Regions from separate parts of the Arthrobacter sp. AL05 genome, predicted to be linked through region 2. Evidence: riboswitches for the same ligand, from Rfam matches in the RefSeq annotation. Region 2 holds a riboswitch; the other holds the start of a gene.
What was found. Region 2 has a riboswitch for cyclic di-AMP ahead of QK287_RS12075 (hypothetical protein). Riboswitches for the same ligand answer to the same signal wherever they lie in the genome.
Positions count from the first base shown of each region.

Region 1 (3,201 bases), on a different contig from region 2:
GTAACCTGCCGGCCAGCCGTGGTAATTGATGCCTGCGGCAGCGAGCGCGTTCGTGGCCAGTGCGGTGCAGTCCTGGCTAACACCGAGCTGGGCATAAGCGGCAGCGGCAATCGTTGCGCCCATGCCGCTGGCGACGGCCGGCGCCTTGGAAACGGCTGCTACCGCGGTGCCGGTGGCGGCAGTTGCGGCGGCAGCTACCTGGGTACCGGCCGCTTTGGCAGCAGGCGCTTCCTGGACCTTCACAACGGGCTTCGGGGCCTCAACAACCGGAGCCGGGGTGGTGGTGACGGCCGGCTTCTCGAAGGAGATCGCGATAGTGGAAGCAGCCGAGATGGCAGCCGGGGTGCTCGACTGGACGTCGAGTGTGGAAGCGGAGGCGGATTCGCGCTGAACGTTGGCCTCAGCAGCATTGGCTGCGATACCGCTGGTCAGGACGAGGCCGGAAGCAGCAGCGATAACTGCGGCCTGGCGACCCATGCCGCCGGCGTTGCCGCCGACAGCCTTGGCAATGACGGCCAGCGAGTTGGTCCTGGTGACCTCGGCGCGATGCCGTGCGTTTGCACGAGTAGTCATTAAGTTCTCTCTTTCGTGTTCCTGGTCCGCGCTTTTAGGCGCGGGCTGAGGACGCTCCGGCATCTTGGGGGTACGCCGGATCGCCCCGAAAATGGGTTACTTAGCGAAGGGTGTACTGCGAAGACGCGCCAAAAGCGGCAACCGTGTGGCCTGCGGTCCGGGCACCGGCAAGGCCGGCGCGTTCATTGGATTCCAGCGGGCTCGAAAGAGCAGCGCAAGCGCGGTGAAGCGCGGAATTTTGGCGTGTATGCACGAAAGTAGCCTCTCCCAATGCCTGCGAGGTGAGCTGTCGGATTCGGATGGGAGTCACCCGGCCGCGCTGCTTCCTGGGAAGCTTTGCGACTTAACCCCAAGGCCTTCTTGCGAAGACCAAAATTGGTTCCCCCGCCCCTGCCAGACGATGTCATGCGAACGGACCTTGAGCGGTGGCAGAGCTAGGCAATCCACTCAAGAGCGCCAACTTCGAAAAAGTTGGCGTGGTTCAAACTTTACAGCAGTTGGACCCTAATGTCACATTCGGATCACGGCGTGTCCTCAGAATGCGAGAGTGTCCCCTCTATTTTCAGAGCCAACCGGTCGGGTCGACGACTTCGCCGTTGACCATAACCTCGAAGTGGAGGTGGCAGCCGGTGGAGGCGCCGGTGGTGCCGCTAAGAGCCACAACATCCCCGCGGGAGACCTGCTGCCCCACCTTCACGCTGGCGGAGGACAGATGGTTGTAGGTGGTCTCCAGGCCGTTGCCGTGGTCGATCACCACGCGGTTACCACCGCCGTAGGGGTGCCAGCCGGTGAATGTCACGGTGCCGCTCGCGGCAGCGTGGACTACGGTGCCGCACTGCGCCGAGTAGTCCTGCCCGCGGTGGAACTCGCCCGAGCCTCCGGTGATGGGGCTGACGCGGTAGCCAAACGGCGACGCCGTGACCATCTGGTCCAGCGGCGCCCCAAGGCTGCCTGCGGAGGCCGCCCGGGTGATCGAGCCAGCGGACTGTGCACTGAGCAACTGCTTGAGCTTTCCGTCCGGATCGCCCTTGGTGGTTACTGCCGTGCGGCTGAAGTCGATCTTGGCCGCTGCTGCTGTCACATCGGGCTGCACGGCTGCCGGGCTGGCTGCCGCGCCGGAGCCGGCGTCTGTGGCCAGAACAGGGCCAGTTGCGGGAACTGTGACGGTGAGGGCCAAGCCCGCAGCGGCCAGTGCAAGACCCGCCTTTTGGCCTACACCGCTGGCGGCGGCAAAATCTGTTACCTGGCGGAAGGGGCTGCGGCGGTCCCTGCGCGCGTCACGGTGCGCGTCACGCGGACGCTCTGCCGTCATGGCAGCGGCGGGACGCGGCTCCGAGGCAGGGCCGGTCGCACGGCGGCGGCCCTTGGCGGTCTGGGTGGTCAACAACGGTTCCTCTCTGGAGAGCCTGCGGAGTTAGCTGTCGGATTCGGGTCAGAGAGATCAACGACCCGGTCCGCCGTGGCAAGCAATCACGCGCAGGGGCATCCGATGGATTCCGTGTTTGTGGGTACTTGCCGCTGACGGTCTTCACCCCAAGGCCGCTAAACAGCCAAAAGTGGTTCCCCCGCCCCTGCCAGGAGATGATTCTGCGACTGTTCCGCTGGCAGGGCTCGGCTTCGGATCAGATAACGCTTTGATATCGGTACTAGTCTCCAACTATAGGCGATTAAGCCGTCCAGTGATAAATCCGTTATCAGCTTGTGGACAACTCGCGGACGGCCCCGGGTTGTCGCGGCAACCTCAGGAAGCGATGGTTACAAAGACGTGGGCAGCGACCTCAGGCGGTAATTCAAGGGCACCTTCGATGTCAGGAACGCGCACTGAAATGTACTCCCCCACGCGCTCCAGGGATACCAGGGCGCCGGGGCGGATGCCGCCCTCATCGAGCTGGACCAACAGCTCCGGCTCTACCTGGATGGGCTCGGCCAGCCGGTTGACCCTGACACTGGAATCAGGCCCATAGCCGGCCATGGCTTCGAGCAGATTCACGACGCCGTCAGGGTTGGGGTCGGCGGGCAGGCCGCCCAGTTCCGCCAGACCCGGGATCGGATTGCCATAGGGCGAGACGGTGGGATGGTTGAGAAGTTCGAAGATCCGCCGCTCCACCCGTTCGCTCATCACATGCTCCCAGCGGCACGCCTCCTCATGGACATAGGCCCAGTCGAGTCCGATGACGTCGGCCAGCAGCCGCTCGGCAAGCCGGTGCTTGCGCATGACTTCGATGGCGCGCTTGCGGCCAACGCCGGTCAGTTCAAGGTGGCGGTCTCCGGATACAACCACAAGCCCGTCGCGTTCCATCCGGCCTACGGTCTGGGAAACAGTGGGGCCGGAGTGGCGCAGCCGTTCGGCGATGCGGGCGCGAAGGGCGACGATGTTCTCTTCTTCAAGTTCCAGAATGGTCCGAAGATACATCTCGGTTGTATCGATCAGATCCGTCATTCAGCTCAGCTCCTCGAGCGCCGTCCTTGCGTGATTTCCACCGTACCGTGCGCTGCCGGCGACCTGGCGGGTTCCGCCGTACGTTCGCAGGCCAGCTTAGCCTAATTTGAGTTACTCCGGATAATCTCAATGACCGGACTGTGACGGTCCCTTTTGCCTCCCCCGCGGGACAGTCAGGCAGAATGAAA
Region 1 is NZ_JASBRC010000014.1:79,149-82,349, reverse strand. It holds gene QK287_RS15675 (NlpC/P60 family protein) at 1-573, opposite strand, end outside; cyclic di-AMP (ydaO/yuaA leader) riboswitch at 831-989, opposite strand; gene QK287_RS15670 (M23 family metallopeptidase) at 1,136-1,957, opposite strand; cyclic di-AMP (ydaO/yuaA leader) riboswitch at 1,962-2,200, opposite strand; gene QK287_RS15665 (metal-dependent transcriptional regulator) at 2,315-3,013, opposite strand.
Region 1: linked by a shared signal. The riboswitch ahead of QK287_RS15670 (M23 family metallopeptidase) and the one ahead of QK287_RS12075 (hypothetical protein) in region 2 are both predicted to bind cyclic di-AMP.

Region 2 (3,201 bases):
ACAAAGTCATTCTGATGTTTCAGGTATCCCTGGACGGATTCATCGAGGGGCCGGGGCAGGACCTGAGCTGGCATCGGGTCGATGAAGAACTGCACCAACATTTTAACGAAGAGCTCCGCGGCATGGGAGCGTTTCTAGACGGCCGCGTGACGTACGAGATGATGGCCGAGTACTGGCCCACGGCCGCCCAGGACCCGTCCAGCACGGCCCCGGAGATCGAGTTCGCCGGGATCTGGCGGGACATGCCCAAGGTCGTCTACTCCAGGACCTTGTCGAAGGCCGGCTGGAATACGCAGGTGGTGCGCGAGGTCGTTCCCGGGGACGTGAGGCGGCTCAGGGAACACTCGGATGGCGACCTTGCGCTGGGCGGTGCAGAGCTCGCGGAGGCCTTCAGGCGGCTGGGGCTGATCGATGAGTACCGGATCTATGTGCACCCGGTCCTGCTTGGCCGGGGCAAGCCTTTGTTTCAGGCGGCCGATGACATCACGGCGCTCCGGCTGCTGGAGAGCCGTACCTTCGGCAGCGGGGTGGTGTTGCTGCGGTATTCCCCGGAGCCTGCCTCCGGGCAGACCGAAGGCCGGTGATCCGCTGCCCCCAAGGCAACCGATCGACCGGCCTTCAGTACAGTGCCTGCGGTTGTGCTAGCCGGCGCGGACGAACGTTACGGGCCCCGTGGCGGTCAGCCAGGACAGCGGGTGGGCCATGGTGGCGTTGACACCGTTCATGCCGCCGCTGATGGCCTGGCCGTTGCCGGCGTAGATGGCAACGTGGCCGGACTGGACAATGATGTCTCCGGGCTGGGGGTCGCCGACTACCTTCCCGTAGTTCATAAAGCCCATCGGACCAATGTCACCAACCGGGATGCCGGCAGCGTTCAGGGCCTTCTCGACCATCGCGGTGCAGTCCTGCGTGATGCCGACCTGGCCGTACGCCACGGCCAGAAGGGTGGCATTGACCCCGCCGGCAGCCGGGGCAGCAACAGGAGCCGCTGCCGGCGCAGGTGCAGCCTGGACGTTGACAGTAGCCTTCGCGGCGGCAGGGGCGGCAGGGGCGGCCGCACGGGCCGGTGCTGCGGGGGCCGCGACGGGCTGGGGTGCCTCGACCACGGGCGCCGGGGCAGTCTCAACGACGGGGCGTTCGAAGGTGATCTGCACAGCGGAGTCCGCCATAACCGGGGCGGCGACCACGCCCTTGACATCGACGGAACTCGCGGGTGCGGAGTCGCGCTGGGCAGGCACGTCCGCTGCATTGGCGGCCATCGCGCCGCTGAAAACCATTCCGGAAGCGGCGGCGAAGACTGCGGCCTGACGGCCGATGGTGCGGCGGGTACTGCGAAGATCGTCGCGGTTGGGCGCGTGAGTGTTGCTGAAAGTCATTAGTTGAGCCTCTCCCAATGCCTGCGGGGTGAGCTGTCGGATTCGGATGGGAGACACCCGGCCGCACGCGGACCCGATCATGTCGGGCCGTGCGGCTTCACCCCAAGACCCCTGGAGAACAGCGGGCCAAAAGTGGTTTCCCCGTCTCTGCCGGACGTTGCTGCGAGTTATCCCCGCGCCGCGGCAGAGTTAGGCAATCGGCTGGGGAGAGCCCGTCTCGGAGACAACAGGCACCTAACAAAGATAACGGAATGATCACAACATGTCACGTTGCGGTAACGGCGGACCGGGCTGCGGGGGCCCGCTGGCCCTTCCCGCACGCGGTCACAGGCATAGGATGTTGCCAACACCGTCCCCCGAAGCAGAGGCCCGAAAATGACCGCTCCCCACGCCGCCCGGCCCGCTGTGGCAATCTGCCAGCTCAGTAACCAGCCGTTGGCGGACTTCAGTGTCAACACCGAACTGCTGGTCCTGGAAAACGGGGAAGTCCACGTTTCGACGTGGGACGCCGAGCCACGCGACGGCGGCTTCGATGTTCGCGTCCTGAATGACCGCGTGGATACCCTCGGCTACATGGTGATCACGGATTGGGAGTTCTTCGACGAAAAGGCCTACGCCGTTGTGGAGCGCCGACCGGGCCACACAGGGTAGCTTGCCGGCCGGGACGTCCGGGTCAGAACTCCAGCTCCGGCCGGTGCCGTTCCATCTCGGCGAGCATCAGGGCCACCGCGACGTCGGTGACCGCACTCTCGCCGTCCTGCCCCGACTCCGCTCGGGGTGGGCACGCCAGCGCCGATCGGGCGTGACGCACGAACCGGGGCCAGTCCCCTGCGCCGGTGCGGAGTGCGCGCAGCGGGGACAGCAGGGCCGCGCGGCGCAGCCAGCCGTCGGGATCCCGAATCCAACGGTCCAGGACGCTGTCGGCGCGCACCCTGCCGACGACGTCGAGCCCGGCGATCAGGGGACCAACGACGTCGATGGCCAGCGGATCAACCAAGGCGCCCAGCCGCGCACTCCGCACAAATCCCTCGATCCGGGTCAGGTCCGTATTGGTCAGCACGCCCACTTTTGACTGCAGCAGCACAACGGCGGCGAGGCGGCGTTCAAAGACCGGCACGTCCCACAGCTCGGAGCCCAGGGCGGTGATGTCATCATGGGTCAGTTCTGGATGGCGGCGGAGGGTGTCACGGACGGTTCCGCGGACGGCTCCGACCGATGCACCGTAGTACCGGTGATTGCTGCCGTGCCTGGCCTCAGCGTCCTCGGCTCGGCTCCACGAGGACTCGCGCTGGAGGGCCGCGTCAATAGCATCACACGCATAGCTCATGGGGATATTCTCCCGCAGACCCTGGGCTGTTGATGATCCGGACCGCAAGGGGCGAGCCAACGGGCCCCGCTGCTCAAGACTCCTTGGGCCGGACAACGAGCACAGGGCAGGGCGCGTGATTGATGATCTGTGTTGCCACCGATCCCAGGTGCAGCCCGGGGAATCCGCCGTGACCACGCGCCCCCACGACAACGAGGTCGGCAGCCTTGGCGGCGTCGAGCAATGCAGACGCCGCCGAATCGCCGTGAACGACCTCTCCACTGGCTGCCACGCCCTGGCTTTCAGCAGTCTCCAGGGCAGCAGCCTGCAACGTCTCGGCTGCGCGTCGGGGGGAGTCCTCTGCCACAACTTCGCCGGCGGCCGTTTCCAACAGTGCGGGGTACCAGGCGAGCGGGGGCTTGCTCCAGGCGGTGATGAGGCGAATCCGGCCATTGCGGCGCTTTGCCTCATCCACGGCCCACTTCAGTGCACTGTCCGAATTCTCTGAGCCGTCAAAAC
Region 2 is NZ_JASBRC010000009.1:28,297-31,497, forward strand. It holds gene QK287_RS12070 (dihydrofolate reductase family protein) at 1-584, shown strand, start outside; gene QK287_RS12075 (hypothetical protein) at 642-1,376, opposite strand; cyclic di-AMP (ydaO/yuaA leader) riboswitch at 1,381-1,579, opposite strand; gene QK287_RS12080 (hypothetical protein) at 1,752-2,027, shown strand; gene QK287_RS12085 (DNA alkylation repair protein) at 2,050-2,703, opposite strand; gene QK287_RS12090 (universal stress protein) at 2,777-3,201, opposite strand, start outside.